Mesorhizobium japonicum MAFF 303099: one gene and its partner. The protein of the gene in region 1 interacts with the protein of each later gene in a pairwise test. Links are inferred from orthologs where the notes say so. Each region holds a gene or a part of one and is shown on either strand. Other genes may lie near its edges.

The links. Proteins that work in one complex are often made in the same cells at the same time.
Region 2: the proteins of MAFF_RS34180 (region 1) and MAFF_RS15070 interact in binary tests that used the Escherichia coli proteins (3 or more experiments, as listed by UniProt). The link is inferred for Mesorhizobium japonicum MAFF 303099 from one-to-one orthologs.

Annotation. Positions count from the first base shown.
Region 1 is NC_002678.2:6,910,245-6,915,737, forward strand. Bases 1-2,872 are described here. They hold MAFF_RS34180 (ABC transporter permease), read left to right. Parts: upstream 1-790; coding sequence 791-1,954; downstream 1,955-2,872. Other genes in these bases: osmF (glycine betaine ABC transporter substrate-binding protein OsmF), read left to right, coding at 1-735; MAFF_RS34185 (ABC transporter ATP-binding protein), read left to right, coding at 1,951-2,872. Also shown: more of MAFF_RS34185, read left to right, coding at 2,873-2,889; MAFF_RS34190 (ABC transporter permease), read left to right, coding at 2,886-3,635; MAFF_RS34195 (sodium-translocating pyrophosphatase), read left to right, coding at 3,898-5,493.
Region 2 is NC_002678.2:2,873,303-2,877,029, forward strand. Bases 1-2,776 are described here. They hold MAFF_RS15070 (BolA family protein), read left to right. Parts: upstream 1-1,125; coding sequence 1,126-1,428; downstream 1,429-2,776. Other genes in these bases: cobS (cobaltochelatase subunit CobS), read right to left, coding at 1-214; MAFF_RS15065 (J domain-containing protein), read right to left, coding at 338-967; MAFF_RS15075 (acetolactate synthase large subunit), read right to left, coding at 1,460-2,776. Also shown: more of MAFF_RS15075, read right to left, coding at 2,777-3,013; MAFF_RS15080 (alpha/beta fold hydrolase), read right to left, coding at 3,133-3,727. UniProt on the Escherichia coli protein: Transcriptional regulator that plays an important role in general stress response. Has many effects on cell morphology, cell growth and cell division. Acts by regulating the transcription of many genes, including dacA (PBP-5), dacC (PBP-6), ampC and mreB.

The DNA of each region.
Region 1 (5,493 bases):
GGCGGCACGCCGGTGGTGCGCAAGGCGATCACCGCTGGCGAGATCGACATCTATCCAGAATACACCGGCAACGCCGCCTTCTTCTTCGAGAAGGCCGATGATCCCGTGTGGAAGGACGCCGCCAAGGCCTATGAGACGGCCAAGAAGCTCGACTACGACGCCAACAAGATCGTCTGGCTGTCGCCGGCGCCGGCCAACAACACCTGGGCGATCGCGCTGCGCAAGGAGGTTTCGGACGCGAACAAGCTCGTCACGCTGTCGGACTTCGGCAAATACGTCGCCGGCGGCGGCAAGGTGGTGCTCGCGGCTTCCGCCGAGTTCGTCAATTCGGCAGCGGCCCTTCCAGCCTTCCAGACCACCTACGGCTTCACGCTGAAGCCGGACCAGCTGATCACGCTTTCGGGCGGCGACACGGCGGCGACCATCGCCGCGGCCGCCAACCAGACCAGCGGCGCCAACGCCGCCATGGTCTACGGCACCGATGGCGGCATCGCGCCGTCCGGCCTTGTCGTGCTCGAGGACGACAAGGGCGTGCAGCCGGTCTACCAACCGGCGCCCATCATCCGCGAATCCGTGCTCAAGCAACATCCCGAGATCGAGACGCTGCTGAAGCCGGTCTTCGCCAAGCTCGACCTCGTCACGCTGCAGGAGCTGAACGGTCGCGTGCAGGTTGGCGGCGAGCCGGTCAAGGGTGTCGCCGAGGACTTCCTGAAGAAGAACGGCTTTCTGAAGTAGGACGTTTCCGGCGCGCCGCTCGTGTGGTGCGCCGGAACGACCGACGGGGGAGGGCGTGAACATCCGTTTCGACAAGCTCGGCGTGGTCATTGCCGCGATCGCGGCCTATGCGGCGTTCCTCGCTCCCTTCGCCACGTTTCGCGCCAACCGCATCGTTCCAGGCCAGGCGCGCTCGATTCTCGAAGCGCTGCCGGCAACCGCCGGGTCATTGCTGATGGCTATCGTGATCGTGGCGGCGCTCATAGCGCTCTTCAGGACGCCGCTCGTGCCGCGCCTCGCGGCCAGTGTCGTGGCGCTTGCCGCGCTCGCGCTGCTCGTCGGCGTCGCCGGCACGTTCTTGACGCCGCCCGGCAATACCCTTGCCAGAGTATCGCCGGCCTCCGGTTTCTGGATACTCGTCTTCGCCTTCACGCTGTTGCTGGCGGACGTGCTGACGCGCCTGAATTTGTCGCCATGGGCCCGTGTCGGCGTGCTGGCCGCCGCTGCCGTGGCCATCGGCCTGCTTTTGGTGTCGGGAGCCTGGAACGACCTTTCCATCCTGAAGGAATACGCCAACCGCGCCGACAGTTTCTGGGCCGAAGGCTCCAAGCATGTGACGCTGGCGCTTGGCTCGCTGCTTGCCGCGGTCGTCGCCGGCCTGCCGCTCGGCATATTCTGCCATCGTGTCGAAAGGCTGCGGGCCGGTGTGCTCAACGTGCTCAACATCATCCAGACCATTCCCTCGATTGCGCTGTTCGGCCTGCTGATCGCGCCGCTCGGCTGGATCGCCACGCATGTGCCGGGAGCGGCCGCGCTCGGCATTCGCGGCATTGGCACGGCGCCGGCCTTCGTCGCCCTGTTCCTCTATTCGCTGCTGCCGGTTGTGGCCAACACCGTGGTCGGCCTCGCCGGCGTGCCGCGCGCCGCCAACGACGCGGCGCGTGGCATGGGCATGACCGACCGCCAGCGCCTGTTCGGCGTCGAATTCCCGCTGGCCTTTCCAGTGATCCTCACCGGCATTCGCATCGTGCTGGTGCAGAACATCGGCCTAGCCACCATCGCCGCACTCATCGGTGGCGGCGGCTTTGGCGTCTTCGTCTTCCAGGGCGTTGGCCAGACTGCGATGGACCTGGTGCTGCTCGGCGCGGTGCCGACCGTGGCGCTCGCCTTCGCCGCCGCCATCATCCTCGACGCAGTGATCGAAATGACCGCCACCAGGCGCAGGGTTGAAACGGCATGATCGAGATCGAAGGCATCACCAAGCGCTATGACGCGACCACGGTCGTCGACGACGTCTCGATGGTCATCGAACCACGTACCATCGCCGTCATCGTCGGCACTTCGGGCTCGGGCAAGACGACGCTGCTGCGCATGATCAACCGGCTGGTCGAGCCGACATCAGGTATCATCAAGCTCGACGGCGCCGACAATCGCTCGGTACCCGGCTACGAACTGCGCCGCAGCATCGGCTATGCCATCCAGGGCCACGGCCTGTTTCCACATCGCACCGTGGCGCAGAACATCGCCACCGTGCCGGTGCTGCTTGGCTGGGACAAGGACCGCATCAAGGTGCGCGTCGACGAGTTGATGACGCTCTACCAGCTCGACCCCCGGGAATTCGGACCGCGCTACCCGCACGAACTGTCCGGTGGCCAGCAGCAGCGGGTCGGCGTGGCCCGCGCGCTCGCCGCCGAACCCAACGTGTTGCTGATGGACGAACCGTTCGGCGCGCTCGATCCGATCATCCGCACCAAGGCGCAGGAAGATCTGCTGGCGATCCAGAAGCGCTTCGGCACCACCATCATCCTCGTCACCCACGACATGGAAGAGGCCGTGCACATGGGTGACAAGATCGCCGTCATGGATGCTGGCAAGCTCGTGCAATACGCCAAGCCCGCCGAGATCCTGGCAAATCCGGCCAGCAGCTTCGTCGAGACCCTGGTCGGCGCCAGCGAAAGGCCATTCCGGCTGCTGTCGCTCGGACGGGTGCGTGACGCGGTGGAGAACGGCGCCGCCGAGGGCGAAGCCATCCCCGGCGATGCCAGCCAACGCGATGCGCTGGCTGAACTCCTCTGGTCAGGCCGGCCGGCGCTGCCGGTCAAAGGCGCCGACGGCAAGCCGCTCGGCCGCGTCACGGTGGATGGGCTGGTCAAGCGGGCAGCGAGGCCGGCATGAAAGCCTGGCTGCCTTTGCTGCTCAGGCTTGCGCTGGTGGTGTTGCTCGTGGCGTTCGTCACCAGTCCGGGCTGGTTCGAGCCGCTGCTCAAGCCGCTGACCGAAAACAACGCGCCGGTGATCTACAATCAGGGCAGCCTGCTGACGCTGACGCTGCTGCATCTGCGCACCGTGCTGATCGCCACCGTCGCCGCGACCATCGTTGCGGTGGCTCTGGCCATCCTTGTCACCAGGCCGGCTGGCGCCGAATTCCTGCCGCTGTCACGCAGCCTGGTCAACATTGGCCAGACTTTCCCGCCGGTGGCGGTGCTGGCGCTCGCCGTACCGGCCGTCGGCTTCGGCGAGAAACCGACGCTGATCGCGCTGTTTCTCTATGGCCTGCTGCCGATCTTCGAGAATGCGCTGACCGGGCTGACGACGCTGCCCACCAATGTCGTCGAGGCGGCGCGCGGCGCTGGCATGACAGGCTGGCAAAGGCTCACCAAGGTCGAGCTGCCGCTCAGCGCGCCGATCATCCTTGGCGGCATCAGGCTTTCGGTGGTGATCAGCCTGGCCACCGCCACCATAGGCTCGACGGTTGCCGCCAAGACACTGGGCGAGGTGATCATCGCTGGTCTCTTGTCCAACAATCTTGCTTTCATCCTGCAGGGCGGCCTGATCGTGGCGGCCCTTGCCGTGCTGATCTATGACGGATTGTCGGCGGTCGAGCGCTATGCGGCGCGGCGGATGGGACGCGAGGCGGAGTAATCCGTTGCGACGCTGATGATCTGTCGGCATCATCCCCTTGCGCCATTTCAATCGATCTAAATGGACGACCCTGCCGGCAGGCTTGTCGCGGCTTTTGTCTTTTGGGCGAAAGCCGGGCAAAAACTGAACAATATCTTGACGTTCCGAGCCCTGTTTCGCATACACCGATGCGAAGAGGTGGATTCCGTGCGCGGATTCCGGTCTTTGTCTCAACGGCCCAGGGAGGGGTTCATTTGGGCCAACAATCGAGGAAAATTTGGCAATGACCATACTTTACGCCGTCATCGCCTGCGGCTTGCTTTCTGTCCTTTACGCCATCTGGGCGACACGTTCGGTCCTTGCGTCCGATCAGGGCAATGCACGCATGCAGGAAATCTCCGCCGCCATCCGCGAAGGTGCGCAAGCCTACCTGGCGCGCCAGTACACCACCATCGCCCTTGTCGGCGTGGTTGTGCTCTTGCTCGCCTGGTGGCTGCTTTCGATCACCGCCGCGATCGGCTTCCTGATCGGCGCCGTCCTGTCGGGCGCTGCCGGCTTCATCGGCATGCATGTTTCGGTGCGTGCCAATGTGCGCACGGCACAGGCGGCCTCCAACAGTCTGGCCGCCGGTCTCGACATCGCCTTCAAGTCGGGCGCCATCACCGGCATGCTGGTGGCGGGCCTGGCGCTGCTCGGCGTCTCGATCTACTACCTCATCCTGACCGGACCCATGGGCCTGCAGCCCAATGACCGCATCGTCATCGACTCGCTGGTCGCGCTCGGGTTCGGTGCCTCGCTGATCTCTATCTTCGCCCGTCTCGGCGGCGGCATCTTCACCAAGGGCGCCGATGTCGGCGGCGATCTAGTCGGCAAGGTCGAAGCCGGCATTCCCGAGGACGATCCGCGCAACCCGGCCACCATCGCCGACAATGTCGGCGACAATGTCGGTGACTGCGCCGGCATGGCCGCCGACCTGTTCGAGACCTATGCGGTGACGGTTGTCGCCACCATGGTGCTCGGCGCCATCTTCTTCGGCGGCACTGCGGTTCTGGGCGCCGCGATGCTCTATCCGCTCGCCATCTGCGGCGCCTGCATCCTGACCTCGATCGTCGGCACTTTCTTCGTCAAGCTCGGCGCCAACGGCTCGATCATGGGCGCGCTCTACAAGGGCCTGATCGTCACCGGCCTGTTGTCGATCGTCGGCCTTGCGGTCGCCACCTCGGTATGCTTTGGCTGGGGCGAGATCGGCACCGTCGCGGGCATGGTCATCACCGGCAAGAACCTGTTCATCTGCGGCCTGATCGGTCTCGCGGTGACCGGTTTGATCGTGGTGATCACCGAGTACTACACCGGCACCAACAAGCGCCCGGTCAACTCGATCGCCCAGGCATCGGTTACCGGCCACGGCACCAACGTCATCCAGGGCCTCGCGGTCTCGCTGGAATCGACGGCGCTGCCGGCCATCGTCATCGTCGGCGGCATCATCTCGACCTACCAGCTCGCCGGCCTTTACGGCACGGCGATCGCGGTCACGACGATGCTTGGCCTTGCCGGCATGATCGTTGCGCTCGACGCCTTCGGCCCAGTCACCGACAATGCCGGCGGCATTGCCGAAATGGCCGGACTGCCCAAGGAAGTGCGCCACTCCACCGACGCGCTCGACGCTGTCGGCAACACAACGAAAGCCGTGACCAAGGGCTATGCGATCGGCTCGGCCGGTCTCGGCGCGCTGGTGCTGTTCGCCGCCTATTCGAACGATTTGAAGTTCTTTGCCGCCAATGGCGACAAATATCCCTACTTCCAGGGCATGGGCGAGATCTCCTTCGATCTCTCCAACCCTTACGTCGTCGCCGGCCTGATCTTCGGCGGCCTGATCCCC
Region 2 (3,727 bases), 4.0 Mb from region 1 along the record:
AGCCCGACACCATGACGCGGCGATTGTAGGCAAAGCCGGCCAGGATCGCCAGCGTCGTTGCCTTGTCGAACAGATAGTCCGGATCGACGTCAGGCACATGTTCTGATGTCACCGAATAGGCCGGCACCACCATCTTGGAGTCGAAGCCGAATTTGTCCTTCACCGACACCGTCGTGTCGGGCAGGTTGGCGATGTCGCGATCGACCTTGTTCATATCTCTCAACGTCTCCACGGGCGAAACGTCCCGTTTCGCCGGCAATCGATTTTGTTCGGGGGCGGTCTTAGAGCCTTTTCCAACCTTATGAAAGTTGGAAAGCGACACAAACCGTAGGGTCGCTCAGCACAGGCCCGCCTGTTTGAGCACGCGATAGGCCTGCAGCACATCGCGGAACCGGTCTTCCGAACCTCTGTCGCCACCATTCGCATCCGGATGGTGACGTTTCACCAGTTCCTTATAGCGCGCCTTGATATCCTTGCCAGTCGCCTTTGTATCAAGGCCAAGCGTTTCCAGCGCCTTGGCCTCAAGTGGCTTGGCCTTGCGCTCGCGCGCCTCGCGCGGATCCTTCGGCCCCTTGAACAGGTCGAACGGGTCGCGCATGCGGTTGTAATAGCCGGCGCGGCCGGAGCGCATTTGCGCCATGTCGGGCGACGAGCGCGTCGAGGCGCCATTGACGCCCATCTTCCAGGTCGGCCGGTGACCGGTCATGGCTTCCTTCTGGAAGCGCGCGACCTCGGTGTCCGGCACGCCGGAGAAGTAGTTGAAGCCCTTGTTGTACTCGCGCACATGGTCGAAGCAGAAACGGAAATACTCGCCCTCCTTCATGCGCCCGACCGGCGCGCGATGGGTGCCCGGCTCCTTGCAGCCGTCCCACTGGCAGATCGGCGAGTGCGACTTCAGCTCCGCATCCTTCTCCGGGCGGATGCGAATCTTCTCGAAATATTTGGGATACGGCTTCATCTCACCCATTTATGGGGCGTTCGCAGATGCGAAACAAGAATTGACATTTTCGCGATCATCGCCCTAACCGCTGAATCGCGGCATAAAGCAGGCGAATGGCGGATTTAGTTGCGCAAGAGCGGCCCCCGGGCTGGTGCGCCAGCCATATGTGGTGAACGGAGACGGCAATGTCCATACAGGCGACCATGGAAGACAAGCTCAACAAGGCATTTTCGCCGGAGCGGCTGGTCATCATCAACGAAAGCCATCTCCACGCCGGCCACCATCACCACGGCTCGGACCATCACGGCGGCTATGACGGCACCGGCGAAACGCATTTTCGCGTCCGCGTCGTCTCGTCTGCCTTTGCCGGCATGAGCCGCATCGACCGCCACCGCGCCGTCAACGAACTGCTTGCCGACGAACTGAAGGCCGGCGTGCACGCGCTGGCGATCGAACCATCGGCGCCCGGCGAAAAGACCCGCTGGTAAGGTCAGTCCGCCCTGCCCCTCCGAGGCGCGGTCAGATCACTGCTTCGATCAGGAACGGCCCGCGCCGCGACAGGGCACTGTCCAGCAGCGCATCGAAGCGTTCGCATGTGTCGGCGCGCGCTGCCTCCACGCCCATGCCCTTGGCCAGCGACACCCAGTCCAGCGCGGGATGGTCGAGGTCGAGCATGCGCCTGGCGTTCTCGCCGATCGCGTTGACGCCGACATTCTTCATCTCGCCATGCAGGATCGCGTAGGTGCGGTTGGAAAAGACGATGGTCACCACGTCGAGATTTTCCCGCGCTTGCGTCCACAGGCCCTGCACCGTGTACATGCCGCTGCCGTCGGCCTCCAGATTGATCACCTTGCGGTCTGGACACGCGATCGCCGCTCCTGTCGCCATCGGAATGCCGCCGCCGATCGATCCGCCGGTGCCCATCATGTAATCATGCGGCGCGGCAAAGGCCGACAGGGCGAAGAAACGCCTGGCCGAGGTGACCGCCTCGTCGCAGACGATCGCATTATCCGGCAACTTGCGCGCCACCGACAGCGCGATGGCATCGTCCGTCAGCCCGCCGCTCGGCGCAGCCTCGTCGGGAAAAGCGGTTGCGAAGTCAGCCTGTAGCGATGGTTTGACGCCGAGTTCGTCGCGCAGCGCTTCCAGCGCCGCATGCAGATCATCGCCATGAGCAGCGAGCGTCAGCACCTGGCAGTCGTCGCGCACAAGCCGTCCCGGTTTTCCCGGATAGGCGAAGAAGGCAACCGGCTCCTTGCCGCCGACCAGCACCAGTACGTCGATATCTGCCAGCAGCGCCGTCGCCACATCGATCGGATAGGGGATGCGTGTGGGTGCGACGCGCCCACGCCCGCGTTGCATCCGGGCGATCAGGACCTCGCCGAACAGGCGGACATCGAAGGCCGTCGAAATCTGGCCGGCGATCTCGAGCGCATCGGCGCGCGCCGCTCGGCCGCGAACGATTATGCCGACACGCCCCTGAGCCGCACGGATCGCCGAGGCGACCTCGCGCACGGCGTCCCTATCGACGGCCGGCGGCGGCGGAAGCACGACCTTGCCCGGCGAGGCCGGGGCAGCATCGCCCCAGGCCGCATCCGCCGGCAGGATCAGCGTGGTGACACCTGGCGGCGTCAGCGAGGCGCGGAAAGCCGCCTCCGCTGCCGGTTGGACGTCTTCTGGCCCGGCAATGCGCCGCACCCAGTTGGACATCGGCGCCGCCAAACCCTCGATGTCGCTGGTCAGCGGTGCGTCGAGCGGCAAATGATAGGAGGCGTGGTCGCCGACGATGTTGATCATCGGGCTGAACGCACGCCGGGCGTTGTGCATGTTGGCCAGCCCATTGGCCAGGCCCGGGCCGGTATGCAGCAAAGTCGCGGCCGGGCGGTCGGTCATGCGCGCATAGCCGTCGGCGGCGCCCGTCACCACGCCCTCGAACAGGCCGAGCACGCAGCGCATCTCAGGCTTGCGGTCGAGTGCGGCGACGAAGTGCATTTCGGAGGTGCCGGGATTGGCGAAGCAGACCGTCACATCATTGGCCAGCAGCACGTCGCACAGGACATCGGCGCCATTCATGCAATTTTTCTCCAAGTCATGAGAACCAATTGCACCTAGCGATGTCCGCACGGCAATATCCTGCCGCTGCTTTTGGCATGATCCAGTTGCAGAAGGGGGCGGGCGGAAATCGGCCGCGATCAGCCGACGGTCGATTTCAGGAACGTCACCGCGGCAGCGGTCAGCGCGTCGCCATCCCTGCCGAAATCGCGGTTGATCGACATGTGCGTATAGGCGCTGCCGTCGAACAGCGTCACCTCGGTGCCCGTGGCGCGCAGGCGCTCGGCGAAGGCTTTCGACTCCTCGCCGCGGCCTGGCGCCCCCGAATACGCGATGAAGGTCGGCGGATGCTTGCGGCCATCGACATAACTGGCCGGCGAAAGTGCCGCCCATTGCGAAGGATCGGAAAAGACCCGCGCATAGGCCCGCACCATGCCGCCATTCTTCTCGAGCGCCGCAAGATCATAGGCCCTGGTATCGTCGAGAAGCAGGCCGGCGACGCCGGGCAGCCCGCCGCGCATGCCGGTTAGTGCGATCAGATGGCAGCCAGCCGAATGGCCCATGCCGACAATGCGCTTGGGGTCGCCACCATGCTTGGCGATGTTGGCCCTGACATAGGCATAGGCGTTTTCGACGTCGGCGGCCTGTGTAGCGACATCGGCCTCAGGCAGCATGCGATAGTCGATCGAGACGAAGCAGAAGCCATTGGCAAGCAGGAAGGCCGGCTTGGCGCCC